2 regions of the Weissella sp. ESL1156 genome follow, and region 1 is predicted to be linked to the other one. Evidence: riboswitches for the same ligand, from Rfam matches in the RefSeq annotation. Region 1 holds a riboswitch; the other holds the start of a gene.
The links. A riboswitch is a leader RNA that binds a small molecule or an ion and turns the genes downstream of it on or off. The one in region 1 is predicted to bind lysine.
Positions count from the first base shown of each region.

Region 2: another riboswitch for lysine. It lies ahead of ACSKY2_RS04050 (amino acid permease); the one in region 1 lies ahead of alr (alanine racemase).

Region 1 covers NZ_CP196372.1:76,779-93,876, forward strand. The annotation lists gene ACSKY2_RS00465 (DUF3114 domain-containing protein) at 1-627, shown strand, start outside; gene ACSKY2_RS00470 (aspartate kinase) at 870-2,225, opposite strand; lysine riboswitch at 2,333-2,507, shown strand; gene alr (alanine racemase) at 2,603-3,718, shown strand; gene lysA (diaminopimelate decarboxylase) at 3,728-5,026, shown strand; gene dapD (2,3,4,5-tetrahydropyridine-2,6-dicarboxylate N-acetyltransferase) at 5,029-5,739, shown strand; gene ACSKY2_RS00490 (N-acetyldiaminopimelate deacetylase) at 5,753-6,904, shown strand; gene dapA (4-hydroxy-tetrahydrodipicolinate synthase) at 6,919-7,794, shown strand; gene dapB (4-hydroxy-tetrahydrodipicolinate reductase) at 7,799-8,539, shown strand; gene ACSKY2_RS00505 (aminotransferase class I/II-fold pyridoxal phosphate-dependent enzyme) at 8,576-9,757, shown strand; gene ACSKY2_RS00510 (aspartate-semialdehyde dehydrogenase) at 9,924-10,991, shown strand; gene ACSKY2_RS00515 (M15 family metallopeptidase) at 11,056-11,793, opposite strand; gene ACSKY2_RS00520 (aminotransferase class I/II-fold pyridoxal phosphate-dependent enzyme) at 12,022-13,221, shown strand; gene ACSKY2_RS00525 (ECF transporter S component) at 13,402-14,019, shown strand; gene ACSKY2_RS00530 (VIT1/CCC1 transporter family protein) at 14,251-14,931, shown strand; gene ACSKY2_RS00535 (VIT1/CCC1 transporter family protein) at 14,936-15,613, shown strand; gene aroE (shikimate dehydrogenase) at 15,834-16,646, shown strand; gene aroF (3-deoxy-7-phosphoheptulonate synthase) at 16,649-17,098, shown strand, end outside.
Region 2 covers NZ_CP196372.1:816,008-833,105, reverse strand. The annotation lists gene nrdF (class 1b ribonucleoside-diphosphate reductase subunit beta) at 1-555, shown strand, start outside; gene trpX (tryptophan ABC transporter substrate-binding protein) at 872-1,858, shown strand; gene ACSKY2_RS04130 (ABC transporter permease) at 1,866-2,753, shown strand; gene ACSKY2_RS04125 (ABC transporter ATP-binding protein) at 2,757-3,530, shown strand; gene ACSKY2_RS04120 (fluoride efflux transporter FluC) at 3,545-3,931, shown strand; gene ACSKY2_RS04115 (CrcB family protein) at 3,919-4,284, shown strand; gene ACSKY2_RS04110 (hypothetical protein) at 4,414-5,250, shown strand; gene ACSKY2_RS04105 (VOC family protein) at 5,400-5,744, opposite strand; gene ACSKY2_RS04100 (JAB domain-containing protein) at 5,857-6,291, shown strand; gene ACSKY2_RS04095 (rod shape-determining protein) at 6,381-7,385, shown strand; gene mreC (rod shape-determining protein MreC) at 7,510-8,355, shown strand; gene ACSKY2_RS04085 (carbonic anhydrase family protein) at 8,459-9,085, opposite strand; gene mreD (rod shape-determining protein MreD) at 9,240-9,860, shown strand; gene ACSKY2_RS04075 (amino acid ABC transporter permease) at 10,182-10,826, shown strand; gene ACSKY2_RS04070 (amino acid ABC transporter ATP-binding protein) at 10,838-11,488, shown strand; gene ACSKY2_RS04065 (amino acid ABC transporter substrate-binding protein) at 11,485-12,318, shown strand; gene ACSKY2_RS04060 (formate--tetrahydrofolate ligase) at 12,512-14,173, shown strand; gene ACSKY2_RS04055 (phosphatase PAP2 family protein) at 14,297-14,977, opposite strand; lysine riboswitch at 15,116-15,293, shown strand; gene ACSKY2_RS04050 (amino acid permease) at 15,389-16,864, shown strand.

The DNA.
Region 1 (17,098 bases):
ATCGAAGATGCTGATTTATATTATTATCATATAGAAAGTTTGCAAGAGACACAAAGTTATTTTGAATTTGTCAAACAAGTGGCGTATATGATGCGTTTGAAGCATCATGCTTGGAATGGTATTCGTTCAAAGTATGAAACTAGTCGTCAGTTAAGTACGATTATAGATAATCAATTTCGTTATTATTTGAGCAAACCGATTGTTGATTTCATTGTTTGTCATCAGTGGCATCAAAATGATGTCTCTGATAGAATATTAGAATTAACAGGAACACCAGTCTCATATCCCGATGCACAATTTCATAATCGTGGCGTTGCAAAAAAAGACAATATTAAAGTAGCTTTGCCAGGATACCATTTGGAATTAATTTTCGATCATAACGGGCAAATTGTTTCAATGTGGCCAGTGTTAGAGAAACATCAAATCACTAATGAACAGGGTGTTTTAGTCTTTTCTGAGGATCCAGCAACTTACTCGTTGGCAGAACTACAGATGATTGCGAATACTGAATCGGCTAATTATGCGAATGCTGGTGGTCAAATCCATCAATCGTTAGATGTCATGCCAGCTAATCGGTATGCTGGTTTGGAATCTGATCTACGTAATTTTGCGAAAAATCAATTTTAACAGCCTGATATAGATAATAAATAAAAGAGAGTGTGACAAAAGACGTTTTGAAGCCGATTGTAACAATGATTAGGTGATTTTGGTTTGCAGTATAACGAAGAACCGGAAGCGCCTAATTGTTGTTACAGTAAGGCTTCAGTCTTTTGGAACACGTTTAAAGGCGCTAATCTACCAATCAAAATTGATAGATTAGCGCCTTTTTCAGCTGATCATAACGACTTATGTCTTAGCCCCTTTTAAATTTAGAAAACAGCCTGATAAATGACACGGACAGCATCATCCATCTGATCGACAGGAACGCCAATCATCGTTGAAATTTGTGAAGCACCTTGGTTGATCATCGGTAGGTTGATACCTGCTTGAGCTAATGCTGTGGTAATTTTACTAAAAGTACCAATATGTTTTGGCATGCCTTCACCAACAATCATAATAATGGCGTAGTCATCTAACCATTCGAGTTCATCTGGGGCAATCGTTGCGTATAAATCATGGCTAATATGGGCTTTAATATCAGGCGTAAGTTGTGATTTATCAAAGATAATAGTCATATCATCAATTCCAGATGGCATATGTTCATAACTAACGTGATAAGTGGCCAAAATTTGTAATATTTTCAAAGTGAAACCGACTTCACGATTTAACAAATAACGGTGTAAATAAAGTGCCGCAAAACGATTATCGTTTGCAATTCCTGTCACTGGATTCTTTGGATCAATGGCGTGATTTGGGACAATCATGGTTCCTGGTGCTTGTGGGTCGTTTGTATTTTTAACATTAATTGGTATATTTGCTTCAATGACCGGAATGATGGCCTCATCATGGAAAACAGCAAAGCCAGCATATGATAGTTCACGCATTTCACGATAAGTCATTTTTTTAATCGATTGAGGATTTGGTACAACCTTAGGATTAACAGCATAGATAGCTGATACATCAGTAAAATTTTCGTACAAATCAGCCTGAAAGCCACGTGCTAAGATCGCACCAGTAATATCGGAACCACCTCGACTAAAAGTTGCGGCATAACCATCATTGGTATAGGCAATAAATCCAGGAACAATCATTAAACGTGAATCATCAAAATCATAATTTTTAATAGCTTCATAACTAGCCTCATTTAAGCGTGCTGATCGTGGTGAACCAGTTACTGTTAGACCTAATGCAGCAGGAGAAACAAAATCAGCAGCTAAGCCTTTTTCTTGAAAAATAAAAGCAATCAATTGCGCGTTCAATAATTCACCATGCCCCATAAAAGCGGCATATAAGTGATCAAATGATGGATAGTGAACGCGATTTAAATGAATAAGTTGTTGTTTGATATGAGGGATAATCTTAGTTTCTTCTAACGAAAAGTATTGGACAATTTCTTGGTAGCGCGCCAGAATAGTTGTTAAAATTTCTGATGTATCGGTACCAGCAATGGTTTGATCAGCATATGTTTTAAGTAAATCAGTCACTTTAATATCACCATCAAAACGTTTACCTGGTGCTGATACGACAATAACTTGACGTTCAGCGTCAGCTTGAATAATATTTAAAACTTTTTGCACCTGAGCACCCGTTGCTAAGGAAGATCCACCAAATTTTACAACTTTCATTTTTTGCCTCCAAATAAATTTCTAATTGGCACTAATTAAAAGTGAAAAAAAGATTAATGTCAAGTATTGACATGAACATTAAATTAATATATTCTAATGTTACGTTAATGATTAATAGAGGTCGCAACCAACAAGAGTCGCTTAATGGAGTCTGCACAGACAAAGAAATTAAGTTAAAGGGGCGGTTGCCGAAATGAAACAGTTTGTGCATCTGTTATTGTTGGGCTAATGGTAAATAACTATTAGACTGTCGCTAAATTTCAGCGGGGAGCTATTGTCACAGTCTTTAGGAATAGAAACCAATCCGATTGACAGTGCAATAGTGCTGTTAGTCGGATTTTTTTTGTAAAAAAGATGGCATTATAAAGGGGCTAAACATGGTAGTAGCAGTAACAAGACCAACAAGAATCAAAATATCACAAGCAGCAGTGACGCATAATGTTGCCATCACACGAGAGGCAAGTGGGGCGAAGTTTATGTTTTTAGCTGTGAAAGCTAACGCATATGGATTTGGATTGCAAACGATGGCGCAAGCAGCACTGAAAGCGGGTGTTGATGGCTTAGCAGTGGCTGTCCTAGATGAAGCCTTAGCACTACGTCAAGCTGGTATTACTGTGCCAATCCTTATTTTAGGCATTACGCTACCACAATATGCCAAGTTAATGGCTGATAATGACCTAATTGCAACGGTCAGTGATATCAGTTGGTTACAAGCTGCGCAACAGAATTTAGACAAACAACAGGCATCATTGAAGGTTAATTTAGGCGTTGATACTGGCATGGGTCGAATCGGATTTCGAAGTCGACAAGCATTAGCAACAGCGATTGACTTTTTAACTGAACGATCAGATTATTTTGTTTATCAAAGTATCATGACTCATTTTTCAGAAGCTGATTCACTTGCAACTGATTATTTTAAAACGCAGTTACGCCATTGGCATACTTTAACTGATGATTTACCAATGCCTCCGATGGTTCACTTAGCAAATTCAGGGGCTGCCATGTATCATGCAGATGAATTACCAACTGACTATATTCGGGCAGGAACGGTGGTTTATGGTATCGAACCATCACGAGGGGAAGTTAGACCAGATAATTATTTACAACCTGTTCTAACATTGGAAACGACATTAATTTTTGTCAAACAAATGCCAGCAAATGTTGGTATTAGTTACGGACACAAATATTATACGCATGCAGATGAGTGGGTCGGCACGTTACCCATTGGTTATGCCGATGGATTACCACGTTCCTTAGAAGGTTTTGAAGTTTTAGTGAACGGGAAGAAAGCGCCAATTATTGGCAGCCTTGCAATGGATCAAATGATGATTTCTTTACCAGAAGAATTACCCGTTGGCACGGTAGTCACCATCATTGGTAAACAAGGGCAATATGAAAATACGATAGAGGACTTTGCACAGCATGTTGGCTTAGCACCATGGGTCGTCACGACTGGTTTGCAAGAGAGACTAATGCGTGTGCTTGTAGATTAAGGGGAAAATATGACAGTACCATATGAAGTAAACGAAGCTGGCGAATTAACAATTGGTGGTGTTTCTGCAACTGATTTAGCCAAACAATATCAAACACCACTTTATGTGTATGATGTGAATCATATTCGGCAACAAATGCGAGCATTTAAAACCGTTTTCATTAAACGAAAATTAGATTATGTCGTCTCTTATGCATCAAAGGCATTTGCAACGATTGCGATGTATGAAGTTGCCGCTCAAGAAGGCATCCATTTGGATGTTGTTTCTGGTGGTGAGATTCAAACAGCTTTAGCAGCAAATTATCCAATGGCTAATGTTTCTTTTAATGGTAATAATAAATCAATTGAAGAATTAACGATGGCTATTGACAATGGTTTGGGGACCATTATTCTTGATAATTTTTATGAATTAAGTATTTTACACGAGTTATTGAAGGAAAGAAAGCAACAACAAAATGTGTTATTGAGAATTACGCCAGGTGTTGAAGCTCATACACATGACTATATTTCAACAGGTCAAACAGACAGTAAGTTTGGTTTTGATGTTGCTAGTGGTCAAGCGCAACAAGCATTGCAGCAGGCTTTAGCTGATCCATATCTCAATGTTTTGGGTGTATCAGCTCATATTGGCTCACAGATTTTTGATGTCACTGGTTTCCAAATGGCTGCAGCCAAATTAGTTGATTTAGTCCATGAATGGGGCTTTGAACCACAAGTGATCAATACTGGTGGGGGCTTTGGTATTCGCTATACTGAAGAAGATAAACCTTTGCCAGCAACTGAATTTGTCGATGCCATTATTGATACAATTAGTGAAAAGACGATGGCATATGGTATGACAATGCCAGCAATTTGGATTGAACCCGGACGTGCGATTGTTGGACCAGCCGGGTATAATCTGTATACAATTGGTGCAAAAAAAGATGTTCCAGGCATTCGCACATATCTATCTGTTGATGGTGGTATGGGTGATAATATTCGACCAGCACTATATGAAGCAAAGTATGAAGCGGTTTTAGCAAGACAACCACAAGCACCGACTGAACAAGTTGTTCGTGTTGCTGGTAAGTATTGTGAGTCAGGTGACGTATTAGTTTGGCAACAGGCTTTACCACAGACAAAACCTGGGGATGTTTTGGCAGTATTGGCTACGGGTGCCTATGGTTATTCTATGGCTTCAAATTATAATCGTAACCCAAGACCTGCCGTTGTCTTTGTTGAGAATGGCCAATCACAATTAGTCGTTGCCCGTGAAACGTATGAAGACATGCTACATTTAGATAAGCATTATATAATAGTAGGAGAATAACAATGAACAACTTAGATGCACAAGAAATTATTAATTATATTGCAACTGCACCAAAGAAGACACCTGCACGTGTGACATTGGCTGGTGATTTATCAGCAATTGCTTGGCCAGAAACGGTTCAAACATTTATTGAAACGAAAACAGGAACAGTGATTGGTGACTATCAAGACATTCAACCGGTCATTGCAACAGCCGGTGATAAGATTACTGACTATCATGTTGAATTATTAGCTCGTAATAGTGGCGTACCATTACTTGATTATGAAAATGTGTCTGCTCGTATTGAACCAGGGGCAATTATTCGTGATCAGGTTAGCATTGGGGATAATGCAGTTATTATGATGGGAGCCGTGATTAATATTGGTGCTGAAATTGGTGCAGGAACAATGATTGATATGGGGGCTGTTTTGGGTGGTCGCGCCATTGTTGGTCAACATAGCCACGTTGGTGCGGGCGCCGTATTAGCTGGTGTTGTTGAACCAGCATCTGCAACACCGGTAACTATTGGTGATGATGTATTAATTGGGGCTAATGCGGTCGTTATTGAGGGGGTTCAAGTCGGTGATCATGCAGTGATTGCAGCAGGTGCAATTGTGACAAAAGATGTTCCCGCCAATACAGTTGTTGCGGGGGTACCTGCCAAAGTGATTAAGACGATTGATGCGAAAACACAAGCTAAAACAGCTTTAGTCGATGCGCTTCGTTCCTTATAAGAAAGGATTTTAAATGACGTTAGCTAATTTAAATCTAATTGATATTCGCCGTCATTTGCATGCCCATCCTGAGTTGTCGATGCATGAATTTCAGACACAAGCTTATTTGAAAGATATCGTGGCATCATGGCAATCGTCTTGGTTAACAATGCGTGAAGTTCCAGCTGTACCAACAGCTTTATTGGTGCATGTTGCCGGTACCCAACCACAACGCACCATAGGTTACCGTGCGGATATTGATGCGTTACCTATGACAGAAGCAACAGGTTTATCATTCGCATCTGAGAATAAGGGCGTGATGCATGCTTGTGGTCATGATATTCATATGACCGTTGCATTAGGGGTATTAGCCTACTTTGCTGAACATCAACCTGTTGATAATATGGTGTTTTTGTTTCAACCAGCGGAAGAAGAACAAGCGGGTGGCAAACAACTGTATGAATTAGGAACATTTGTTGACGAATGGCGACCAGATGAATTTTACGCATTGCATGATCAGCCCGCAATGCCAGCGGGTCAAATTGCGACTCGTCAAGGGACATTGTTTGCTGGGACAACTGAGATTCATATGACAATTCAGGGTCAAGGTGGCCATGCCGCATTTCCCCAAAAGGTGCAAGATGTCATTGTGGCAGCTGCCGCTTTAATTATGCAGTTGCAAACAATTGTTTCCAGAAATGTTGATCCAGTGCACGGTGGTGTGATTACAATTGGGATGATTCAAGCAGGAACAATTGGCAATGTCATTCCAAATGAAGCTCATTTAGCTGGTACCATTCGGGCATTTGAACAAGCTGATCTCGAATTGATGCAACAACGCGTTCGTGAGATTGTTCAAGGATTAGAAACGATGTATAGCGTGCATGTTGATTTACAATTAATTCAAGGTGGTTATTGGCCAGTTAATAACAATGAGCAATTGACGGCAAACTTTATTGATTTTATGTCACAATCGGATGATATCGACTTTACCATTATTGAACCAGCAATGACCGGTGAGGATTTTGGTTATTTAATTAATAAAATTCCTGGTACCATGTTTTGGTTAGGTGTGGGTGACCCGACGCACAGCTTACATGATACTCACTTAAATCCCGATGAGAAAGCAATTGGGGTAGGCGTACAGGCAATCGTTAAGTTTTTAACTTGGCGTATGACACAATAGAAAGTGTGAATAAAATGTATGAAGATATTTCTTTGATAACGGCGATTATTACGCCATTTACGGATGATAATACGATTGACTATCAAGCATTAGATTCATTAACGGAACGTTTGATTGCAGAAGGTTCCCAAGGATTTGTGGTTGGTGGAACGACTGGTGAATCACCAACGCTAAGTCATGATGAAAAGATAGCCTTGTATGCTTATTTTGCAGCTAAGGTAGGTGATCGTGGTCCGGTCATTGCTAATGTTGGTGATAATAACACGGCACATTCAGTGGCACTAGCAAAAGAAGTTAGTCAAATTTCTGGTGTTGATGCGATTTTGGCAGTGACGCCATATTATAGCAAGCCTAATCAGAAGGGGATGATTGCTCATTTTAAAGCGATTGCTGATGCTTCAGCTGTCCCTATGATGATTTATAATATTCCTGGCCGAACGGTTGTTGGTTTAACGAATGAGAGTGTCTTGCAATTAGCACAGCATCCAAATATTAATGCTGTTAAGCAGGTGACAACCATTGATGATTTAGCTTATTTAGTGGCTCATGCACCAGCTGGGTTCAAGGTATATACAGGTGAAGATTCGCAAACATTAGCTGCTAAAGCAGTTGGAGCAGCTGGTACCATTTCAGTAGCGGCCCATCTGTATAGTAAGGAAATGACTGATTTGTTTGCTGCATTAGAAGCAGGGGATATTCAAACGGCTGGTGAAAAGCAACGTTGGTTGACGCCACGTATGTTAGCACTATTTTCTTATCCATCACCCGGTCCTGTAAAGGCGGTTCTTGCCCATCAAGGTGAAGTTAAGAACGTGACACGTTTGCCAATTCTACCGTTAGATGAAGTGGAAACAGCAGATGTATTGGCAAAGTTAGAACAGAAAGGGTAGATGTATGACGACCATATTTTTAGCTGGTGGTTTTGGAAAAATGGGGTTGGCAATTCAAGCATTAATCAAAAAAGAAGCCGATTTTGAATTAGTGGGTATCCTGTCAAGGTCAGCTCATCAAAGTGATTTACCAGTATTTACATCATTAGATGATATTGATGTGTCAGCAGATGTTTGGCTAGACGTCACGCAACCTGAAGCCGCTTTTGCGAATAGTCAATATGCATTAACACATGGTTACCAATTAGTCGTTGGTACCAGTGGTTTACAAAGTGAACAAATTGCCATACTAACGACACTAAGTGAACAACAGCAGCAAGCGGCGTTGATTGTCCCTAATTTTTCACTATCCGGGGTATTATTGATGCAATTTGCTGCCCAAGCTGCCAAATATTTACCGGATGCTGAAATTTTAGAGATTCATAATCCAAAGAAAATTGATGCACCATCAGGTACAGCTCGTGCAACAGCAGAAGCAATTGCCAAAGCACGGCAACAAGCACCAGTGACAACAAATGATACTGATGCTGCGCGTGGTGATCGGATTAATGACGTATCAGTGCATGCCATGCGTTTACCTGGTTATGTTGCTGAAGAAGAAGTGGTCTTTGGCGCACCAGGTGAAACATTACGGTTGAAACAGACGTCATTTACTCGGGAGTCCTTTATGGGTGGTGTTGCATTGGCAATTCGTCAAATCAACACGATACAAGGATTGCAAATTGGTTTAGATAACGTATTATAGAAATTTAAAATAGGCGAAATGCCAAGGAGAAGTAGGATGGTTGAAGTAAGTGAAGCATTAATTGGTCAATGTAATAAGACTTTAGCAGCTATGGTACCATCACCAATCCGTGTGGTTGATGATAAGTTTTCAAAGATCGACGGTATTTTAAAATTAACATTAGGAGAGCCTGATTTTTCAGCACCTGAGCATGTCAAACAAGCGATTGTTAAGGATGTCCTAGCAGACGATTCACATTATTCACCATCACAAGGCGTCTTGGCATTACGTGAAGCAATTTCTGATTATCTATCAGAGCGTTTTGATACACCGAAATATGATCCAGCGACTGAAATCAGTGTGACAATTGGTGCAGCAGAGGCGATTAACGCAACTTTCCAAGCATTGTTTAATCCTGGTGATGAAATTATTATTCCAACACCAACATTTCCGTTGTATGCCTCAGTGGCACAAACACTACATCTTGAGGTTGTTGGGCTAAATACCGCACCAGATTTTATTGTGACACCCGAAAAGTTAACAGCAACACTAGCACAACATCCCAATGCAAAAGGAATTTTGTTGAATTATCCATCTAATCCGACCGGTGTGACTTATACAGCAGAGCAATTACATGAACTGGTGCAGATACTAAAAGCACATCAATTATTGGTTATTTCTGATGAAATATATGCAGAATTAGTCTATGATGCCAAGCATATTTCAATGGCTCATTTGTTACCATCTCAAACAATATTGATTAGTGGTTTATCAAAATCGCATGCGATGACTGGTTATCGCATTGGTTATGTGGTTGGCCCAGCTGCTTTAATGAAACAAGTTGGTAAGGCACATCAGTCTATGGTTGCAACAGCACCTGGACCAATGATGGCAGGGGCAACGGAAGCACTACGTCATGGGCGTGAAGATCCCGTTTCGATGCGTCGGGTTTATGAAGAGCGACGTAACCTCGTGCTTGATGGTTTGAATGCTGCCGGTTTCACAGCAGCTCGACCTGGTGGCGCTTTCTATATTTTTGCGAAAATTCCAGAATTTTTGAATACAGATGACACAGAATTTGTGTACGATTTGGCAAACACTGTGAAATTAGGTGTTGCGCCTGGTTCAATTTTTGGTGCAGGTGGCGAAGGTTATATTCGGTTATCATATGCCGCTTCAACTGAAGATTTAACATCAGCAATGACCCGTTTGAAGCACTATGTTGATTTAAAAAAATAAATTAGTTAGCAAGATATGCGTTGGTTAGTCGCAGATTTTTAACACACATTTTAGAGCCTGAAATCTATCCAGATCAATGGTTGGGTTTCGGGTTCTCTTCGGTTAAGATAGCTAATTTTAGTATGAAATAGTTAATTGATCAATGGATCATATAGGGGGAAGAATCATGGCAAATGAAGGATATCATGTGGCAATTTTAGGTGCAACGGGTGCTGTTGGCACACGTATTTTAGCACAGTTAGCACAGTCGACGATTCCGGTAAAATCATTGAAATTATTAGCATCTGCTCGTTCAGCTGGTCAGACACGACAATTCAAGGGTGAGTCAATTGTTGTTGAAGAAGCAACACCAGCATCATTTGATGGTGTTGATTTGGTATTAGCATCTGCTGGTGGGACGCTTGCAGGTAGTTTGTTACCTGAAGCAGTAAAACGAGGCGCTGTTGCTGTTGATAATTCATCGCGTTGGCGTATGGATCCCAAAGTTCCTCTCGTCGTACCTGAAGTTAATCCAGATGCATTAGCGCAGCACCATGGCATTATTGCTAACCCTAATTGTTCAACAATTCAAATGGTTGTCGCATTGGAACCATTACGTCAGGCATATGGGTTAAAGCAAGTCATCGTATCAACGTATCAAGCGGCATCGGGTGCGGGACAACGAGCTTGGGATGAATTATTACATCAAGCACAACAGCATTTAGCAGGTGAGCCAGAGACAGCGGCTATTTTGCCAACTAAGGGCGATAAAAAACATTATCCGCTGGCCTTTAACCTCTTACCACAAATTGATTTGTTCCAAGATGATGGTTACACATTTGAAGAACAAAAAATGATGCAGGAAACCAAAAAAATTTTATTTGGTGATCCAAAGTCAAATGAGGTAAAAGTGACAGCAACAGCCGTGCGCGTACCTGTACCGATTGGTCATGGTGAGTCAGTTTATGTGTCAGTTAAAGATGACACAGCAACACGCGAAGATGTCCAAAAAATTTTAGCGAGTGCACCAGGCGTTGTCTTGGAAGATGATCCAGCCGAACAGGTTTATCCACAACCAATTAATGCAGTTGATAAACGTGAAACATTTGTTGGGCGTGTCCGTGCAGATGCTGAAAATCCAGGTAGTTTTAACCTATGGGTTGTTTCTGATAACTTGTTAAAAGGAGCTGCTTGGAATACAGTGCAAATTGCGGAAGAGTTAGTAAAAAGAGATTTGATCCATAGTCAAGTCTAATAAAAAGTACGCTGACGATATCAAATAAAAATTGATATTGTCAACGTACTTTTTTATAGCCGTTTTAATAAGATTCAACCCATGGAAATACAGGTTTTGTGGCGCCATAAAGGGCATAGCCGTGATCAGTTAATTTCGCCCAATTTTGATTACCATAATCAAAATGCCACCATTCTTCACTATAGTTTGTAAAACCAGCTTGGGTCATAATATGGTAAAGTAGCCGGCGATTATGGCGAGCAGTATCATAGTTTTCAGACGTTTCAACTGTCTCATAATAAGTTGTTTTGGCACGAGCACTGATATCATCAAAGGGACTGCCCATTTCTAAGAGGTGTCCATTTTCATCAACGATTGATAGATCTACAGAACCGCCAGTATTATGAGGAGAAGGTTTTGTTGGATCAGTTGATGGGAGAGCAACAATTCTCAAAGCAGCAGTTTGGACCTCTGTTTCAGAATAATTGGGATGGTCGCGTTTGACAAAGCGTTTCATTTGATCAAAAAGTGCTTGTTGTGTGGGAATACTACGCCATGTATCAAAAATGACAAATTTATAACCATATGGTAATTTACGAGCAGCTTCAATCAATTTATCTTGCACGCCAATCCGTGAATAAAGTTCAGGATAAGTTCCTGGTAAATTTTGAATAAAATATTGTGGGCTAATGACCATTTTTTCTGGCAAATAATTTAATGAAATCAAAGGCTCATCATTCTCACGAATAGGGACTTCTCGAATGGGAAACCAGTCCCAGTCATCAACTGGTGTTTCAATTGGCGTGTCAGTAAAATCTAACATCTTATGCCTCCTTTTCAACCATAAAAGGTTATGTTAATTGATGTGTCTATCTTAAGGCTATTTTATCATGAATCAGCCAAAATATAATTGTTTTATGGTTGTTAAAAATAGCACAAAGAGGTTAAAATAGAATTATTCTTTTACAGGCTTAAAAAATATCCTGAAAATCGGAATTTATATTATAATGGTAAGCAATTAGAAAATAAAAAGAAAAGTGAGTAAATTAAAATGACAGAAAAATCATTTGTACAGCCACTGAATCCGACAGTTACGAGTCTCGCACCCGATGGTTTGATTGGATTTCAAAAAAAAGTTCGCGATATTCCTGATTTATTGCGGTTAACATTTGGTGAACCAGGTTTCAATGTTGATCAAGCGATTAAAAACGCTGTCATTACTTCAATTGAAAACAATAATTCGCATTATACGGATGCGCAAGGTGAGCGTAGTTTACGCCAGGCTGTTGCTAATTATTATGGTTCACGCTATGATTTGCCATTTGATGATGAAGATAATGTGATTGTCACAGTTGGTGTCTCAGAAGCCATTAATGTGATTCTAATGACATTGCTAAATACCAATGAAGGCTTGATTATTCCTGAACCAGCCTATGCACCTTATGCTGCTTCGCTAGACTTGGCACACGGACGTATGATTAAAATTAATACGCGTCCAACAAATTTCAAGTTAACGCCAGCATTAGTTGCAGAAGCAGTTGAACAAGCCACAGTGCCTGTTAAAGCAATCTTGTTTAATTATCCATCAAATCCAACAGGGGTAACTTATACACGTGAGGAACTGGAGGCATTAGCAGATGTCTTCAAACAATATCATTTGTGGGTTATTTCCGATGAAATTTATGCCCAGTTAACTTATGATCAAGAACATGTGTCATTAGTTAGCTTACTACCTGAACAGGCTATCTTAATGACTGGTCTATCAAAGTCACATGCAATGACTGGCTACCGTATTGGCTTTATTATCGCAAGTCATGCTTTTATTAATGAAGCGCAAAAAGTGCACGAAGCTTTAACATTCTCATTACCAAAGTTCATTCAAGACGGTGCGACTGTTGCATTAACAACAGCTGCGGATGTTGCCAATGATATGCGTGATATCTATAAAAAACGTCGGGATTGGCTAGTACCAAAGTTAGAAGAATTAGGCTTTGATGTTGTTAAAGCAGAAGGAGCATTCTATATATTTGCGAAGATTCCTGAAGATATGGGACATGATGGTGATGCATTTGCTTTAGATTTGGCTGAGAATGGTCATGTTGCTGTTATTCCAGGATCTGCTTTTTCTGAATATACGCCAGAATATGTTCGTATTTCTTATGCTGCTTCAGATGAGGACTTGCAAGAAGCTGTGCAACGAATGCAATCGTATTTTGCTAAAAAACGTGAACAAACAAAAACAAAAGCATAATATGAATTTGTTTCAAGGGGGAGCGGTCAATGACCGTGGCAACCCCTTTTTTAATGGATTTTATGCTATCATAATAGACGACGCTAATGGCAGTGTCTAATAATGATAAATATTTGCTGGTAGTGAACCAAAAAATGTTTTATGATTGACAAGAAATAACGTAAATTTGGGAGGGACGCGATGCAAACGCGTGTGAACAAAAGTCGACATTTAGTTTTGACAGCGCTATTTATAGCGATTATTTTACTACAATCAATCGTTCCTTGGCTGGGAACTTTACCACTAGGAGCTTTTGCAATTGGTGCTGCCGTAACGATTATTACTTATACCGTTGCGATAGGGGCTATGGTTCTTGGACCAAAAACTGGTGCATTATTAGGGTTTGTTTGGGGTGCTTATTCACTTTGGCATGCTTGGTCAAGTGTCCCAAGCATTGGTGCACTAATTTTTCGTAATCCGATAACAGCATTGATTCCTAGAATAATGGTTGGTTTTCTGATTGGGTACCTTTATCAAAAATACGTCCAATCAAAAGAAATAAAAAAGCAAGGACCATGGCTTGCTGTATTAGGTGGTCTATCGGCAGTCATTAACACAGCACTTGTATTAACGATTACTTGGATTAGTTTTAGTGTGATGAATACGTCATTTACAGGCATTCCACATACGAATCTTGCGCAATGGTTGATTGTATCAATTGCTGGATTTAATGGTATTTTTGAAATTATTGCAGGCGCAATTTTAGTACCACTCATTGGCTTACCGATACTCACATATTTTAAAAAACAAATTGCTTAGTACAGGCATATGACAAAAGATATTTTGCCAATTTTATCACAGTATCATAAATTTTATGTTGTCATGACTGACAACGATTGTTTAGACAAGGTGTGAGGCTGATTACCCTTGTCTTTTTTGTATCATCTTTTTAAGCATTTTATTTATTGAATGAAAATTTTTAATTTAAACGAAGAACTTTTTGTTTTCTTAAAGCGTATAATGGACGTTAGAGAATTGAAGGAGGATTATATGACAACGAGTCAAGATTTAGCACAAAGAAATAATGTTATTCGAGCTGCTGTCATGGGTGCTAATGATGGTATTTTATCTGTATCAGGAATTGTTATTGGCGTTGCCGGGGCAACAACAAATTCGTTTGCCATCTTTATTGCAGGATTTGCTGGGGCATTAGCCGGAACGGTCTCAATGGCGATGGGAGAATATGTTTCTGTCCATTCAGAAAACGATGCGCAAATGAAAGCGACAGCACAACAGAAAGAAGCATTAGCAACCCATTATGAACAAGAATTTGATTTCGTCAAACAACAATATATTGCACAAGGGATATCAGTTGACTTAGCACAAACAGCGACGTCAGAACTGATGTCACAAGATCCACTGGGCACAACAATCCGTGAACGATATGGATTTACGCAACATCATGAAATTTCTGCCTTAGCGGCAGCAGTGGCGTCAATGATTTCATTTCCATTGGGTTCCTTGTTACCAATGTTAGCCATTACGTTATTACCAATTCATTTGCGGATTCCAGCAACTGCGATTGCTGTGCTAATTGCTTTGGCCATGACTGGTTTCACGGCAGCTCATTTGTCAGGGGCCAATGAACACAAAGCAACACTTCGTAATGTGGTAGCAGGTGTTTTTACGATGATTGTCACATACCTCATTGGATCATTAATAGGAGCATAATAACATGGCAAAACAACAAATAACAATGTCTGAAAAATTGAACACCATCCGTGCAGGCGTATTGGGTTCTAATGATGGCATTCTAACAGTTGTTGGAGTGCTATTTTCTGTTGGTGCTGCAACAACGAACCAATTTACAATTTTGTTAGCTGGGTTAGCTGATTTGTTAGCATGTGCGCTATCGATGGCATCTGGCGAATATGCATCTGTTAGTTCACAGGCGGATGCAGAAAAAGTGGTAGTAACGACCGAAAAGAACCGTATCAAGATCAATCCAAACGATGTGCAACAAGACATCTATCAGTTCTATCACTCACAAGGGTTAAGTGAATTGACTGCTAATAAAATTGCCAATGAATTGATGGCGAAAGCGCCATTATCAACTATTTTAAAAGTAAAATATGATGTGTCATTAGGACATTATGTCAGTCCTTGGTCAGCAGCATTTTCGTCATTATTTTGTGCTTCACTAGGTGGTTTTTTCCCATTAATCGCCATGTATTTAACGCCAATTCATTGGCAATTTTTGGCAACGATTGGTGCGACAGTGGTTGCAGTTGCTCTAACGGGATTTCTCAGTGCAAAATTAGGAAATGGTTTTCCAAAGCGAGCAATTATTAGAAATATTATTATTGGTTTAGTGACAATCACCATTCACTATGGTATTGGAAAGCTCTTCTGATTTTAGTACACTAAGTAAAAGAAAAGTATTTCGTCATTAATTGACAAATGAGTGGCATAAAAGAGGTTTAAATCTTTTGTATAGGCTTAAGGTCAACGATCCACCATTAAGAACGGGTAGATTGTTGGCCTTCTATCATTAGAAAAGATGCGTGTCAGTTAATTGTCATTGTTATGGATGAGTACCGTTGTTAAAAATAAAAGAATACCGGGGAAAATTAATGACAGATCATTATGGATTGATTGGTTATCCAGTACAACATTCTAAATCGCCAATCATGCAAAATGAAGCATTTCGATTAGCCGGGATAGATGCGGATTACCAATTATTTACAATTGCACCTGAACAATTAGCGAGTCGATTTGACGAGTTAATAGAACAAGGCATCAAAGGTCTCAATGTTACTATGCCATTTAAACAAGCCATCATGCCTTATATGGATGAGCTATCAGAGTTATCAAAACGACTTGGCGTAGTAAATACAATTACAGTGAAAAATAACACGCTTATTGGTGATGTCACTGACGGTGAAGGATTTTGGTCAACGATAAAAAATAATCCAAAACAGGTCGTTATTTTGGGTACAGGGGGTGCTGCTCAGGCTATTATGGCTAGTGCGCCTAAAACAAGTACTTTACATGTATTTAATCGCCAGTCGAATACATTTGCAGAAAAAAAGCGGCATTTAGCAAGCTTTGTTGAAGAACCATTACATGATATTCGTTTCGTTAATTCGTTTTTGCCGCAGGCTGATTTAATTATTAATGCAACAAATGTGGGTATGCAAAATAATGAGTCATTATTGTCACCAGAACAATTTGCGTTGACACCAAAACAAGCGCAGGTCGTTGATATTATATATAAACCAATTGATACGCCGTTTGTTGCAGCAGCAAAACAGGTATATCGTCAGGCTAATGATGGGTTAGCGATGCTAGTAGGTCAAGGTGCACGCAGTTTTGAGAAATGGACAGGGATCTATCCAGATCAACAAGCGATGTTGGCAGCAATTTTAGGAGAAGGAAGAGATTGAGAATGATTGTTATCATGAAAGATGTATCTGCAGCAAAGGCGGTACTATTACAAGCAAAAACAAAACATATACCACATGTCTATGCTTTTGAGAATCGTGTTGGGTTTGCTAATTTAGCAACACTTGATGAAGTGCCATTCATTGAACGTCAACAAGTAACAAAGGTTATTGAGAATCATCCAGCAGCACTACAGGTGAGTCGTTTATTTCATCCGGCCGATACGGTGATTGAAACGGCACACTCACGAATTGGTGGGGCACAATTTAATCTCATTGCTGGTCCAGATGCTATTGAGTCGGCTGAACATGTATTAAAAATGGGACAAGCCGCCAAAGCAGCCGGTGCAACGATTTTACGTGGTGGTTCATTTAAACCCAGAACAAGCCCTTATAGTTTTCAAGGATTAGGTGAACAAGGATTGCAATGGCATCGTGATGCTGCGGATGCATTA
Region 2 (17,098 bases), 740 kb from region 1:
AACAGGATTAATCAAATTTATCAAACAGGTAGTCAGTTACAACGTAAAGTCGCTTCAGTATTTTTAGAGACGTTTTTGTTTTATTCTGGCTTTTACACACCATTGTGGTATTTAGGACATAACAAACTTAATAATGTCGCTGAAATTATTAAACTCATTTTACGTGATGAATCTGTTCATGGTACTTATATTGGTTATAAATTTCAATTAGGTTTCAATGAATTAAGTGAAGACGAACAGAATGAATTAAAAACATGGTTATACGATTTGTTATTAGATTTATATAGTAATGAAGAAAATTATACGAAGTTATTGTATGACGAAATCGGTTGGACTGAATCTGTTCTAACATTTTTACGTTACAATGCAAATAAAGCGTTAATGAACTTAGGTCAAGACCCATTATTCCCTGATGGTGCTGAAGATGTTAATCCAATTGTTATGAATGGTATTTCAACAACAACTTCAAATCATGACTTCTTTTCACAAGTAGGTAATGGTTATCGACTGGGGCAGGTTGAAGCAATGGCAGATACTGATTATTATATTGACTAAGTATATTGCATAATGAATTTTAAAGTGCTATCATTATGCTATTAATAAACAAGGTGGAAGTTAGTTATGATAAATTTTGATTCAAAATTTAATGGTTGGTGGCGCAGATAACGCGTACGACTATGATTTTTCATAGATTCGGTACGTGGTTCCTTAGGGAGCAGATGTATTGAGTCTGTGCTGACTAAATTTCCAGAAAATGGAGAGGGTTACACGGCTTATCGTGCAGGCCTTTTCATGAGAAACACGAGAAGGTACTGTCGTATCTGCTCGTGTTTTTTATTAGCGTTATGTCTTATTCAAATTGGGAGAACAAATGAACAAAAAAATATTAAGTACTATTGGTGTCTTAGCCGCATTTACATTGTTTGCAGGAATCTATGACTCTATTCAAATGAATAATAAAAAAGCGATACCGACAGTAGCTGTTTTGCAATTTATGAAACATCCTGCATTAGATGCAATTAATAAAGGTATTTATGAAGGATTAGCGAGTGAGGGTTTTCATAAAGGTAAAAATGTCAAAATTTTATTCGAAAATGCACAAGGAGATCAGTCCAATTTAAAGACGATGGCTTCAAAATTTCAGAATGCACATGCAGACGTCTCAGTTGGCATTGCCACACCAGCGGCTGTATCATTAGCAAATACGATTACTGATAAGCCTGTTGTATTTGCTGCGTCAACAACGCCAATTCAATCAAAATTAGTAAAAAGCTATCAACATCCCGGCAGTAATGTGACAGGTGTATCAGATCAAGCACCTTTAAAATCACAATTAAAGATGATGCAAACTTTTGTACCATCTTTGAAAAATTTAGGTGTTATTTATACGTCGTCTGATGATTCTGCGTCTATTCAAGCAAAACAAATGATGGTACTAGCACAAAAAGCGGGGTTAACGGTTAAAGCATATACGATTTCATCGTCAAATGATTTAAATCAAACAGCAAAGCAAATGGTTGCCAACCATCAAGTTGATGCAGTGTTTGTACCAACGGATAATACGATTGCTGGGGCGATGCCAACTTTGATAGATAGTACCAACGCTGCCCATGTACCAGTATTTCCAACGGTCGATACCATGGTTCAAGACGGTGGCTTGGCTGCAGAATCGATTAATCAAAAAAAGTTGGGTATTCAAACGGGAAAGCAAGTTGCTCAAATTTTAAAGGGAAAATCACCGAAAGATATACCCGTTGGATTTATCAAAAAAGGTGATTTAGTGATTAATCGTACGCAATTGCAGAAATTGGGGATAGCCTTACCTAAGGTTTATCAACATGCAAAATTTGTAAAGTGAGGCAATTATGGATATTTTTGTATCAGCCATTGGTCAAGGCTTAATTTGGGCAACGCTAGGATTTGGGCTATTTTTATCATTTCGAATTTTAGACTTTCCTGACATGACCGTTGAAGGAACTTTCCCATTAGGTGCAGCAACAGCAGTTACTTTAATTTCAAATGGTCTATCACCAATTCTTGCAACACTAGTAGCGACATTGGTCGGTAGTCTGGCGGGCTTGGTAACAGGTTTGTTATATACAAAGGGTAAAATTCCCATACTATTAGCTGGTATTTTGACAATGACGGCAGCCTATTCGATTAATTTACGTATTATGGGACAAGCTAATCGTTCATTATTAGGCAAGCATAATTTATTTTCATATGATTTTTTAAATGGTTTGCCTCGTAATTTCCCCGTTATTATTATTGGATTGATTGTTATCATTCTTTTAACGATTTGTTTAGCAATTTTTCTGAAAACCGAACTGGGTCAAGCGTTTATTGTGACAGGAGACAATCCAATGATGGCCCGTTCATTAGGCATTAATACGGACAACATGACTATTTTAGGATTAATGATTGCTAACGGTTTGATTGGATTGGGCGGCGCATTAGTGGCACAAAACAACGGATTTGCCGATGTGAACATGGGTGTTGGAACGATTGTTGTTGCATTGGCCTCAATTATTATTGGTGAAGTTGTATTTACTGATAACTTAACGCTGACCGAACGTTTAATCACAATTATTATTGGTTCAATTTTTTATCGGTTCGTATTAGTCATTGTACTTTATGTTGGTTTCAATGCTGATGACTTGAAGTTAGTTAGTGCTGTTATTCTTGGCCTTGCATTGATGTTACCAGGTATGAGATCGAAATTACATTTGCATACATTTTTTAAAAGAGGATAATATATGACAGTGACAAAAAAATTACGATTAGACCATGCGACAGTAATTGTTAATCAAGGTCAACCGGATGAAAAGCAAATATTAAATGATGTATCATTAACACTGAATGATGGTGATTTTGTGACAGTCCTTGGGTCAAATGGTGCTGGTAAATCAACATTATTTAATGTTATCGCTGGTTCTTTGAAGCTAACAAGTGGTCATGTTTACTTAGGAGAACATGATGTGACGAAGTTGAATGAAGCACAACGGACACATTTTTTAGCACGTGTGTTTCAAGATCCAAAACTTGGGACAGCACCACGAATGACTGTAGCAGAAAATCTTTTATTGGCAGAAAGGCGGGGATTACGGCGGCGCTTACGTCATCGTGGTTTGAATGAGGCCAAAAAAGCGACTTATGAAACCATTACGGCAACGATGGGCAATGGATTGTCTGATAGATTAGACATGGCCGCTGGTGATTTATCTGGAGGTCAACGACAAGCATTATCTTTTTTGATGGCGACGCAACTTCGACCAGATGTTTTACTACTTGATGAGCATACGGCGGCTTTGGACCCTAAAACGAGTGCACAATTGATGCGAGTGACTAATCAAAGAATCCATGATGAAAAATTAACGGCATTGATGATAACACACCATCTTGAAGATGCATTAGAATATGGTAATCGATTAATCATTATGTCAGAAGGTAAAATTTCATTGGATGTGTGTGATGAAGAGAAGGAGAGGTTGACAGTAACAGATTTATTAGATTACTTTAATCGTTACTAGATGAACAAAGTAAAATGAGTAAAAGTGTGTTGAAAGAATGTTTAGCGGTTGCTAGTGGTGGATTTATTGGTGGTATATTACGAGCTATGATGATGATAATATGTCATACAAATCATTTCCCATGGGCAACAATTATCGTGAATATAAGTGGTACGTTTATATCGGCCTTTTTGGTAATTATATTTAGTCAGATGGTTCGTTTGAGCCAAACAACGTCAAGTTTTATTATGATCGGCATATTAGGAGCTTATACAACATATTCCACAGCTTTAGTAGATATGATTGATCAAACTTTTTGGCCTGCATTTTTGTATTTAGTGATTAGTATTGTTGGCGGTGTTATTGCAGTTATTATTAGTCGATATTTGGGTCATAAGGTGGTGCTCATATGGCAGAAATAATATTAACTGGCTTAGGTGCGATGTTGGGTTCATTGATTCGCTTTGGCTTACTTTCAGTGGCACCACGTTTATTCAGTCAATTAGCTGACTTAATGGTGGTTTGTATTAATTTACTAGCAGCTTTCTTTATGGGCATTGTTTTGACATTGCTTGTGCCAGAATGGCTGCATACGTTTCTAGCACCTGGTATTTTAGGTGGATTATCTACATTTTCGGCACCAATTGTTGATATTGCAGATGCTTTACAGAAACATTCTGGACAGCATCGATTGTTGATCCTTAAAACATTGCTGACTTTTGGTGGTGGCTTGATTGTGCTATTCTTGGGAATGAAATGTGGTCAATTATTCTAAATGGTATTCATTTCATTAAAAATAAACAATTATTTCTCATCTGTGATTAATCTTTGTTGAATGGATGTTGCACAGGTGGTACACTCAATAGTATGAGATATGTTAGATAGTATAATAGGGGATAGCCATATGAGTTTAATTGATCGCAATCGAATTAATGCCATTCGTCAAGCTAATGATATTCCTGTTCGTGAGTTAGCAAATATTGGAATCAGTCGTAATCGGTATTACCGGTATTTAAATAATGAGAATGATTTACCAGCTGAAGGTTTTATTTCATTGATGAGTCACTTGTTATTAACTGGAACAGAAGTCAATACGGAGTTGGTCAATGGGTTTGATACTGTTGAGGGATTAATACTCGCCCTACAAAAAGCTGATCAAAAACATGACGTTGATAAAATTAAAACTATCAGTCGTCGCGGGTACCACCTTTTTCGGAATACAATGGCGCGAGGTTATTTACGTGTTGCTAGTTTAGCTGATGTTTTGCATTCGCAAATTATCCCAGACGAACATGCACAAATTGCTAAGAAAATTTTGATTGACTCATTTGAGGCAGTGACAATCTGGCGAGAAATGGATATTGCTTTATTGGCACCAGTTATCACAGATATACCAGTTGAAAAAATTGCTGATTATTTGACCATTATCTGGTCCAAATCGTGGTCTCACCATACAATGGAAATTCTAAATACAATGACTGCAAAATTTTTGGTCATGTTATTAGGCGCTGAAACTTTGCATGATGAAATTTTTCATGAAGTGGCAGCATGGATGGTTGAACAAACACGTGATGCGATGAGTTTTGCTTGGTGGTCAGATTTAATGGATCAAATGGTGAAACATCATTGGCATGAAGCAGAGATGATCATTCATATGTCTGAACAATTACAAATGCATGAAATGTCTGAAAATGGTCGAGCACTGTTAAATGCTTGGCAAAGACATCTTGAACAACACTAATTAAATGATGTGTTGGTGCGTTAGATAACTCATATAAATAAAATAACGGCGAATAATTGCGCGTATTGAGGTGTCCCAAAAAGTTAATTTTGGGGTACATCTGATATGTGACAATTGTTCGCCGTTATTTTTTATGGTAAATTGTAAATCTATTTGTTAGCAATCACTTCAATATGGTTACCGTCAATATCATCTAAATAAAAGATGATATGGCGACCATCTTCACTTTCGAACGGAGACCTAGTTTCTTTTACTTCATAATTAATAAAATGATTTTCGACTGCTTCACGATGATCACGAACAACAACTTGAACAGTGATTGGTTCAGCTTCTGGTTCTTCATTAAAGATAATGGCATGCTGATCAAAATATAGATGACGTGATTCGTTGATACCGAATTCAGTTGGTAAGTCAAACACTTCACGGTAAAAGCGAACAGTGTTAGGAACATTATTTGCTGGAATTTCTAAAGGGCGAAATTTTCTAACTCGCATTTTTTAGCCTCATTAATTTCATAAATTTTTTCAACTATTTATTATACGCTAATAAATAAAACAATGACGACAAAAAGTGGTTGTTCTTTGTCTTTATTGTGGGAGGAAGATTATGACTGTTAAAATTACATCTGTACGGCAATTAGGTGATTTATTGATACAACGTTATTCACATTTGCCTCAGGAAGGTTGTTGGGTGATAGCAGTAACAACGCAGATGACGATTATAGAAATTTGGCAGGTTGCGTTAGGAACGCTGGATAGTGTAACGGTACATCCACGAGATGTTTTTCGGCATCTAGTTGCGACCAATGCTTATGGCTTTATTTTATGTCATAATCATCCAAGTGGTAATTTAAGAGCATCGTCAGCTGATCAAGCAGTAATGACACAAATGTCTATTTGTAGTCGTGTGATGCAGTTTCATTTTTTGGATTTTATGATTATTTCTAAGAGGGGTTATTTGAGTCACAGAATTGAAGATTTATTACCAAAAGTTGAACTAGAAACACTAATTGATTTATGGACTAAGGTCGACAACATGTGATAAACTTAGTAAGAAATTGTATGGTACTTTTTGATAAAAAAGTACATGGTTAGAATTATCAAAAATAAAAAAAGAAAAGGGAAAGTGCTGTGTTTTCATTTGGAACTCGAAATGTCGGAATAGACTTAGGAACAGCTAATACACTAGTGTATATTGAAGGTAAGGGGATCGTCCTACGCGAACCTTCAGTTGTTGCACGTAATACAAAAACCAATGAGGTCGTTGCAGTTGGTTCTGCTGCTAAAGAGATGTTGGGACGTACACCGGGATCTATCACAGCTATTCGTCCAATGCGTGATGGCGTGATTGCGGATTACGAAACAACCGTGGCCATGTTGAAATATTATTTAGGCAAAGCCTTAGGAACGCGTGGGGCAAAACCATATGTTACCATTGGTGTTCCTTCAGGTGTTACAGCTGTTGAAAGACGAGCAGTGATTGATGCTGCTCGTGTTGCTGGTGCACGCGATGCCTATGTGATTGAAGAACCTTTTGCGGCCGCAGTTGGTGCAGGTTTACCAGTGATGGAACCTACTGGATCGATGGTTGTTGATTTAGGTGGTGGTACAACTGATGTGGCCACTATTTCATTAGGCGGGATTGTTTCATCACGTTCAATTCGAATGGCAGGCGATAAAATTGATGAAGCAATTATGGCCTATGTTCGTCAAAAATATTCAGTTTTAATTGGTGAACAAACTGCTGAACGTTTAAAGATGGCTATTGGTTCAGCAGATATTGCAGCTGCTGAAAATATGGCTGGAACATCTGCACGTGGTCGCGATTTGGTAACAGGACTACCGAAGACGATTGAAATTAAAGCCAGTGATGTTGCTGATGCAATTAAAGATGTGATTGCAGAAGTGATTGTTGCAATCAAAGAAACACTAGAAGAAACATCGCCAGAGATTGCAGCAGATGTTATTGATCGTGGTATTGTTCTGACTGGTGGAGGTGCTCAATTAGCCCATCTAGACGAAGTAATTGCTGAAGAAACAAAAGTGCCAGTCTTTGTAGCGCCAGAACCATTAGATGCTGTTGTTATTGGTACAGGTGAAGCTCTAAAGTCTATAGATGTTTTGAAAAATAATTAGACTTAAACTGATCATATGAGGACTACCCCGTTATTTTCAGGGTAGTTTCTTCATATCCATGGTAGTAAAAAGCAATAAATCTTATTTAATACAATAAGGTAAGATAAACGAGAGGCAGTTTAAGATGAAGAATATCTTTACATCACGTCGATTAGTCATTGGTGTAATTATTGTCATTGTGGCAATTGGTACGATTACTTTAGGTGATCGTGCGCATAATTCACAAAAAGAACCATCTTTGCCAGTTCGGGTTATTTCGGATGTATCAGGTTGGACTGCAAATATTGTGAATGCCCCAATACGAGCCGTACAAGGTGGTTACAATTCAGTTGAAAAGTTGATGAATACGTATCAAGAAAATGAACGGTTAACTGACAAGGTTGATGATTTAGCACAAACTAAAGTGCAGTTACAAGTGTTACAACAAGAAAATAGAGCATTGAAAAATCAATTGAAGATTAGCAATACATTGACAGATTATAAAGTTGTTAATGCAGTAGTTACTTCGAGATCACCAAGTAATTGGCAAACACAATTGATTATCGATAAAGGAACCAATGCTGGTTTGAAAAAGGGACTATCAGTCATGGGATCTGGTGGACTGATTGGACGTATTACACAAGTGAATACAACTAATGCCAAGGTTGAATTATTATCAGATAATGATCAAGTTGCTGATCGTTTTGCTATTCGAGTTCAAAATAGTGCAGATGAAACGGTAGACGGCATTATTACGAGTTTTAACCAAGCAAAAAACTTGATTGTGATGGGACAAATTACATCTGATGTAACAGTAAAGAAGGGTGATTTAGTTACAACAAGTGGCTTAGGTGGTGTGACACCATCCGGCTTGTACGTTGGTAAGGTTGAAAAGGTCGGTAGTGATAATTACGGACTGTCAAAGAAGATTTATATTAAACCAGCAACGGACTTCAATAATATTCCAGTTGTTAGTGTCGCTATTCCATAATGTAGATGACAATTAAAAAGGGCCAACAATTTAACCATTTTATATGGTGAATTGTTGGCCTTTAATATTAGAGTCTTAGCTTAGTGAATAATATCATGTTAAGTTAATTAGAAGTGATGATTGTACGATCATTTCTATCTTGCAAATCACGATTATTTTTTTTGTAGAAAACTTTCAGTTGTGATAGTTGTTCTTCAGATAGAGTGACAGCATTCTTGAGAACATACCATTCAACGTTTTCCGTTAATGGCGGCGTAGTTAGCGAACCAATATAATGATAATAAGCAGTATCTTTAGGCATAATATCATCAAGCGGCAATTGACAATCAATTGATTCATTCATATGTTGTAAGACAATTTGATATGAGTCAGAGGCTTGCCCAATTATCACTGGAACAGCAACAACTGCTAATCGTCCATCAAGCGCTTCGTGTACAAAATGGATTTCTGCACTGAATGATTGCGCATTGATCGTATGCTCACTGGGGGTGTGAATGTGAAACTGTTTTAATGTAAATGGTCGATTGCCTAAGAGGGCATGTCCTGTTAAACCGACTTCAATGCCAGCACCTGTATCACGTACATAACTTGCTGTATGATCATAATCGAATGATAATTCAGTTTGAAAATCATTTACTACAGCAAGATCATCTGATAATGCAATTGGTGACTGCATATTACCTGATGTGCGTGGCCACTTATCTTGTGATGTGTAATCTAACTTTTTCATGATACTTCTCCTTTTAAACCTTACTAGGTTAAGTGTAGCAGTCTATAAACAATTATGATAGAGATTTTTATGGTAAATTAGTTGACGAGTTGACTAAAATCAGGCTACTATAATGTAGTTACCAAATTTGTAACACCTTATGGAGAAAATAATTATGTTGAAATATATTAGTACGACATGGATTCATTTTATTTTAGTGATCATTGCCGTTATGCTTGATGGTGGCATTTCATTGTATTTTGCACCAGTATTATTTAAACAACCAATGTCAGCAAGTCCAATGCTAGCACTCATTGCTGTGATGATGCCAGTAATGACTGGACATGCACAACAAATTAAGCGTAAGTGGCTTTATAGTATTGCTTTTTTTGCCGGTTTATTAGTGGATATTTTTTATACAGGTATTATCGGACCAGCTACGATTGGATTTGCTTTGATTTTGAAATTAGCTGAAGTTATTCAGGAATATTTGTCATACAGTTTTTCATCATCATTGGCAGTATGGTTTGTTTCGTTAACTGCCTACATGGTTTATGATTATGCTGCTTTTGGCATTATTGGTCTTATTAACTTGAATATTCCCAATTTTATTATGTTTCATTTATTTCCAACAATTATTATTAATCTAATTTTATTAATTTTAGTATACGGAATTATGTCATTTTTATATAATGCGACTAAAAAACCGGATATTTCATCTTATGATGTGACTCAAAGAGATTTAAATGGGCGTTTGACATTAACATCTCGGTCACAAAAAAATATGCCAAAATAAGATTGACTTATGATTGTTTTTAATTTATATTATGGTAAACAGTAATTAAAGATTTGATTGGAAGAGTAGTTTAGTTGTTTTGTTAAGAGAGTTACGCTGAAGCTGGAAAGTAACCAAGATGCTAGATGAACCACACCCAAGATTATCGGATCCTAATCGGTCTCGTGTCATGACGTTATCCATGTGTGCCATTATTTTTTAATGGTATTAGAGTATTAGTCAGTAATGGCTAATTAAACTGAGGTGGAACCACGAGTCATCGTCCTCAAGCAGTCTATTTGGCTGCTTGAGGGCTTTTTTATTTTTAAGGAGATTGTGTTTATGGACTATATTTTGCAGATTTTACCCAGTTTGTTAAGTGGTTTAAAAATGACGATTGGTGTTTTTGCACTAACTTTAGTCGGTTCGGTGCCATTAGGAATTTTAGTTTCACTCGCATTACGTTCGGATATTTATTTACTGAAATGGGTAATGAACGCCTATGTCTGGATAATGCGTGGGACACCATTGTTACTACAAATTGTGTTTGTTTACTACGGTTTAAGTCTTGCGAACATTATGACATTACCAAGATTTGAAGCAGCTGTCGTGACGTTCATTTTAAATTATGCCGCTTATTTTGCTGAAATTTTTCGTGGTGGTATTCAAAGTATACCTGAAGGCCAATATGACGGCGCACAAGTCCTTGGATTAACAAAGTTTCAAACCATGCGTAAGATTGTTTTACCACAAGTATTTAAGATTGTTATGCCATCAGTTGGTAATGAAGTTGTGAATTTGGTAAAGGATTCATCGTTGGTTTATGTTATTGGGTTAGGGGATCTTATGCGTGCTGGAAATATTGCAGCATCACGTGATGTCACATTAGTACCTTATCTAATAGTTGGTCTAGTTTATTTAATTTTGATTGCTTTAGCAACCATTATTCAACGTCGTATGGAAAATAAAATGAACTTTTATCGTTAAGGGGTAGACATATGCTAGAAATTAAAAATTTGGCAAAAACGTTTGATAGTCGTGTGATTTTTAAGGGAATGGATCTAACAATCAAAGATGGTGAAGTCTTAACGATCGTTGGACCATCTGGAATTGGGAAAACAACGTTATTACGTATTTTAGCAGGTTTATTACCTGCAGATCGTGGCGAACTCGTTTTAAATGATGAGTTGTTGGATATTTCTGGAAACCGTCAAGGCGCTCAAGTCGGTGTTATTTTTCAAGATTTTAATTTATTTCCTCAGTATACGGTCAAGCAAAATGTGACATTAGCACCACAATTAGTTAAGAAAATGTCTAAGCAAGATGCTGAATTAGCCGCAGAAGAGTTATTACAAAATCTTGGTTTAGAGGAACAAATGAACCAGTATCCATTTCAACTATCGGGTGGTCAAAAACAACGTGTTGCGATTGCCAGAGCGTTGGCAATGAAACCAGGTATTTTAGCTTATGATGAGCCAACATCTGGATTAGATGCTGAATCAACAGCACGAGTTATTAAAGTGATTCAACAGTTAAAAACACAGGGGGTCACACAGTTAATTGTGACGCACGACTTGCCGTTCGCACAAGCCGTAGCAGATCAAACATTTGATTTTGGAACAGACGTTGCTAGAGGGGGGAGTTTATGATTAAATCAAAAATTAATTGGCGCCGACAGATTATCGGTAATGGGCTTGTTCTTCTTATTTTACTTTTAATTGGTGGCTTTTTTTGGTATCGAACAACTCATAGCCAAGATACCTGGCGTCAAGTAACAGCTGATAAAACGGTTGTTATTGGTGTTGATGATACCTTTGTTCCAATGGGTTTTCGTAATAAGTCTGGTAAATTAGTGGGTTTTGATGTTGATTTGGCTCGCGCGAGTTTGAAAAAAATTGGCTTGAAAGCTAAATTTCAAACGATTGATTGGTCAATGAAAGAAACGGAATTGAAAACAGGACATATTGATATGATTTGGAACGGATATACAATCAATCCAGATCGTCAGAAAAAAGTTGCCTTTTCAAACCCCTATCATCATGATCAACAAGTTATTGTCACGACGAAAAATCAACAAATAAACAAGCTCGCTGACTTAAAAGGTAAGCGTTTGGGTGCACAAACAGGTTCGTCAGGTCTGTTGACTTATAATCAGAAAAATAATACCTTACATAAAATTGTTGGTGCTGATGCACAACAGTATGATACTTTTGATAAAGCCTTAAACGATCTCCAAGTTGGTCGCCTGAATGCCGTGTTGATTGATGCTGACTATGCAGGCTATTATATTGCTCATGAAAAAGATCCTGATGCATTTAAAGTTATTCCGACGAAATTTGGTATTGATTCTTACGGTGTTGGTATGCGTAAAGGCGATGTGACATTACGGCACAAAATTAACCAAGCACTGGCAGAAATGAAAAAAGATGGGACAATTGATAAAATTTCACAACGCTATTTTGGTACTAATAACAAATAATGAAATATAGGTACATCCTCATTTAAATAATTTATAAAATCGAAGTTTTACCAAATTGTTGGCACTTCGGTTTTTTTTAAACAATTTCATACGATGTTTTTTTAATCTTGAATAAACTTATTGAGATTATTGACTTTTAAAGTTAGACTAAGTTGTATAAATAGTTGCGTAGGCAGGATAGAGGGAGCTAGGGATGAAAACAGATATTGAAATTGCACAGTCGGCAGATATTTGGCCAATTGAAAAAATTGCTGATCAAATAGGACTATCGTTAGATGAATGGGAACCTTATGGACGAGACAAGGCAAAAGTTACCCTGAATCAAACACATCAGCAAAACAAGTTGGGTAAATTGATCCTAGTAACAGCAATCAATCCCACACCAGCTGGTGAAGGGAAATCAACAGTTACCGTTGGATTAGCAGATGCATTAATGCAACAACATCATCGCACTATTGTGGCATTACGTGAACCATCTTTAGGTCCGGTTATGGGGATGAAAGGTGGCGCCACAGGAGGCGGCTATTCACAGGTTGTTCCAATGGCCGATATTAATATGCATTTTACTGGTGATTTTCATGCGTTAACCAGTGCGCATAACACATTGGCAGCATTGATCGACAATAGTCTCTATCAAGGAAATCCATTGCATTTAGACCCACGTCGTATTTTGTGGAAACGTGCCTTAGACGTCAACGATCGTGCATTGCGTCATATCACCATCGGTTTAGGGGGAGCAACATCAGGGATACCAAGAGAAGATGGCTTTGATATCACGGTGGCCTCGGAATTAATGGCTATTTTAACTCTGTCACATGATTTAAAAGATATGAAACAGCGTATTGCGAAAATTGTGATTGGCTATACTTATGATAAAGAGCCTGTAACTGTTGCTGATTTAGGCGTTGCTGGAGCAATCACAACATTATTAAAAGATGCAATCAAGCCAAATCTGGTACAAACGCTAGCACATACACCGGCTTTTATCCATGGCGGTCCCTTTGCGAACATTGCTCAGGGAACAAATTCAATCTTAGCAACGAAATCTGCCTTAAAGTTAGCCGATTATGTTGTGACTGAGGCAGGATTTGGTGCAGATTTAGGTGGTGAAAAATTTCTTGACTTTAAGGTCCCTTTACTTGGGAAAACACCGGATACAATTGTTATTGTGGCAACTGTTAGAGCATTAAAAATGCATGGTGGTGAAGATAAGAAATCATTGACCGTTCCTAACTTAGCAGCACTGAAAGCGGGATTAGCGAACTTAGGACAACATTTAAAAAGTATGGGTCGTTATGGTGTCCCTGTTGTTGTTGCAATTAATCAATTTACTGATGATACAGCAGAAGAGTTGGCATTGGTTAAGGATTATGTCGCTAGTTTTGATGTACCAGCATATGTTGCTGATGTTTGGTCTCAAGGTGGGACAGGGGCACAAGATTTAGCTGCTGGGGTGGTTCAGGCAACAGAACAAGATAAAAGTTTCAAACCATTGTATAATGCAACTGATGATGCAATGGTAAAAATAAATCATATCGTGACAGAAATTTATGGTGGTCAAACGGCAATTCTTTCTAATAAAGCAACGAAACAATTAGCAACATTTAAAAAATATGGTTGGGATAAGCTACCGATAATAATGGCTAAAACACAATATTCATTATCAGATGATGCTAAGCAAATCGGCGCAGCTAAGAATTTTGATATCCATATTCGAGAATTTATTCCGAAATTGGGTGCTGGATTTTTAGTGGCATTAACTGGCTCTATTTTAACAATGCCAGGATTGCCAAAACATCCGGCAGCATTTGATATTGATATAGACGAAAATGGTGAAATTGTCGGCCTTAATTAAGGATAAAAAATAGCATGTAGCAGGCTGCAATGTTTTGTTACATTTTAAAGGGACGTGGATCAATTGTGAGATTCACGTCCCTGATTGTATATAACAGGACTAATGCATTAATGATATAGTTTGTTAGTACCATGAATTGCGGAAAACGCGCCGATGATAAAGTGGTACAGCATACATACGATAAACATTTTCAGAAAATTGTAGCCAAGCCAGTGCTAATAGCCAACCTGCAATGGCTGCCGCAAGATTATAATGAGGTGACAGTAGGGTCATCATAAATGTTGCAATCCAAATTAACAATAAGCCTGTTTGACAGACAAACTGTAAGGTATTACTAGCAATTTCAGGCACAATTATTGTTAATATAAAAGATATTAGTAGCGTCATAAAAAAAGTTGTGTGGGCAGGGTAAACGATTTTTGTACCATTAGTCGCTGAATTAAAAAACAATGATAGGATGTTAATGATTAGCCAACCACTTAAACTAGTCAGTAAAATCCACATAGCGGGTATTTTAAATTTAAACCCCCATAAAAGAAAGGCTATTAAAAAAATAATGACGCCTACAGGTATGCCATGGCTAAAAAAATAAGCAGGTTTAATTATGTATTCAAGCCATTCAGGAATAATGCCTCTTGCAATGGCATGATTTATCTGCATGAACTTATTTAAGAATCCTTGATGTCCAAAAGTTAGCACTGAAATGACAATAAACAATAATAAGCTAATAATTAACGTTATGAAACGTCGGTGGGATTTTGCGATAATCATATGCCCATACTCCTTTACCCAGTTAAATTTCATGAAATACTTCCTCAACTAAGTTTAACATGTGTGTAATAAATAACACGTAAACGACTTAAAGCTTTAAATAGTTTTTACTTTGCTTAAAATACAGCTTGACAAAGCAAAATAAATTAATGTATATTTAAAATACAAATTTAATAATATAGAGGTTGCAATCAACAAGAGTAGTTTAGCTTAGTCGACGGACAGTAAGGTTAAATAAAAGGGGCGGTTGCCGAAATGATGAATATGGTGGTATTCATTGTTGGTGTGTACATTAATAGTGGGCAGACTGTCGCGGCAAAATAGTCGGCTGCGGAGAGCTATCGACAATACTAAAAACTAATCAGTTCCTAGTTTATACGATAGAAGTATAAACTAGGATTTTTTCGTTTTTTAAATGCGTTAGGCCTTTGTTTAGGAGGAATTATGGCTGATAGTCAACAACAGACGGGATACCTGAAAAGGACTATGAAAACCCGTCATCTTTCAATGATTGCACTTGGTGGAACAATCGGAACTGGTTTGTTCGTTGCCTCAGGTGCAACAGTTGCACAGGCTGGACCAATGGGTGCCTTGACGGCATATGCTGTGATTGGTGTGATGGTTTATTTCTTAATGACCAGTTTGGGTGAAATGGCGACATATATGCCAATTTCTGGATCGTTTTCAGTTTATGCAGATCGCTTTGTTGATCCAGCATTTGGTTTTGCGATGGGATGGAATTATTGGTTTAACTGGGCAATCACAGTTGCCTTAGAGTCAGCTACGGTTGGTGTTGTGATGGGCTTTTGGTTGCCAAATGTACCAAGTTGGATTTGGTCAACGGCAGTTTTGGTACTAATTACGGTGATTAATTTGTTATCAGCTAAGGCTTATGCAGAAACAGAATTTTGGATGGCAATGATTAAAGTTATCGCAGTTTTGGCATTTTTAGTCGTTGGTTTGTTAACGATCTTAGGGATTATGTTTAAACAACCAGATGTTGCTCGTAATCTTTCGGCTGGTGGTCATCATGGCTTTGTTGGTGGTTTTGGTGGTATCTTATCTGTCTTCATGGTTGCAGGTTTTTCATTCCAAGGAACAGAAATGGTTGGTATCACTGCTGGTGAGTCAGCAACTCCAGAAAAATCAGTACCAGCAGCAATAAAGCAAATTTTCTGGCGAATTTTGTTATTCTATATTCTTGCCATTTTTGTGATTGGGGCAGTTATTTACTATAAGGACCCTAACCTACTACGTTCAAGTGAATCGAATATTGCAGTGTCGCCATTTACGCTGGTGTTTAAGTCAGCAGGATTAGCCGCTGCAGCATCAATTATGAATGCCGTTATTTTAACGGCCGTTGTTTCATCAGCAAATTCAGGTCTATATGCATCTACTCGTATGCTTTATTCTATGGCTTTGGATGGTATGGCACCAAAAATATTTAAGCGTGTTAATGTTCGAACAGGTATTCCAGTGCCAGCTGTTATTGCCACAGTAGCTGTTGGACTATTAACGTTCTTAACATCAATTTTCGGTCGCGATATCTACTATTATCTAGTCGCTGCATCTGGTTTAACTGGTTTTATAGCGTGGATTGGTATTGCCATCTCCCATTACCGTTTTCGACGTGCCTTTGTTGCACAAGGTCGTGATGTCAATAAGTTGCGTTATAAAGCAAAGTGGTTCCCTGTTGGACCAATTATTGCTTTAGTATTGTCAATTATTGTTGTTGTTGGTCAAGATATGACGGCATTTAAGGGTGGCATTGCAAATTGGAATTGGCCCGGGATTATTACAACATACATGTCAGTACCGCTATTTATTGTATTGTACTTTGGTTATAAGCTTAAGAATCATACCAAGGTACGTAAATTAACAGAAGTTGATTTAGATACTGATGCCCGTCCATTAGATTAATTTAGAAGTTTGTTAGAATTAGAGCATTTTGTTCTAATTCTTTTTTTATAGCAATTATTTACGATTTATAGCTAAATTAATGGTAGCGCTTTATTCCTTAATATAAATAGGTTTTTATTTTGACAAGAAAAAAATTGTTCTAACACTGCAACAAATGACGAGTTGAATTTGTATACAAAGAAAGTGATAAATAGTACAATGAATTTCAGATAGATAGAAATACCAATTATCTTT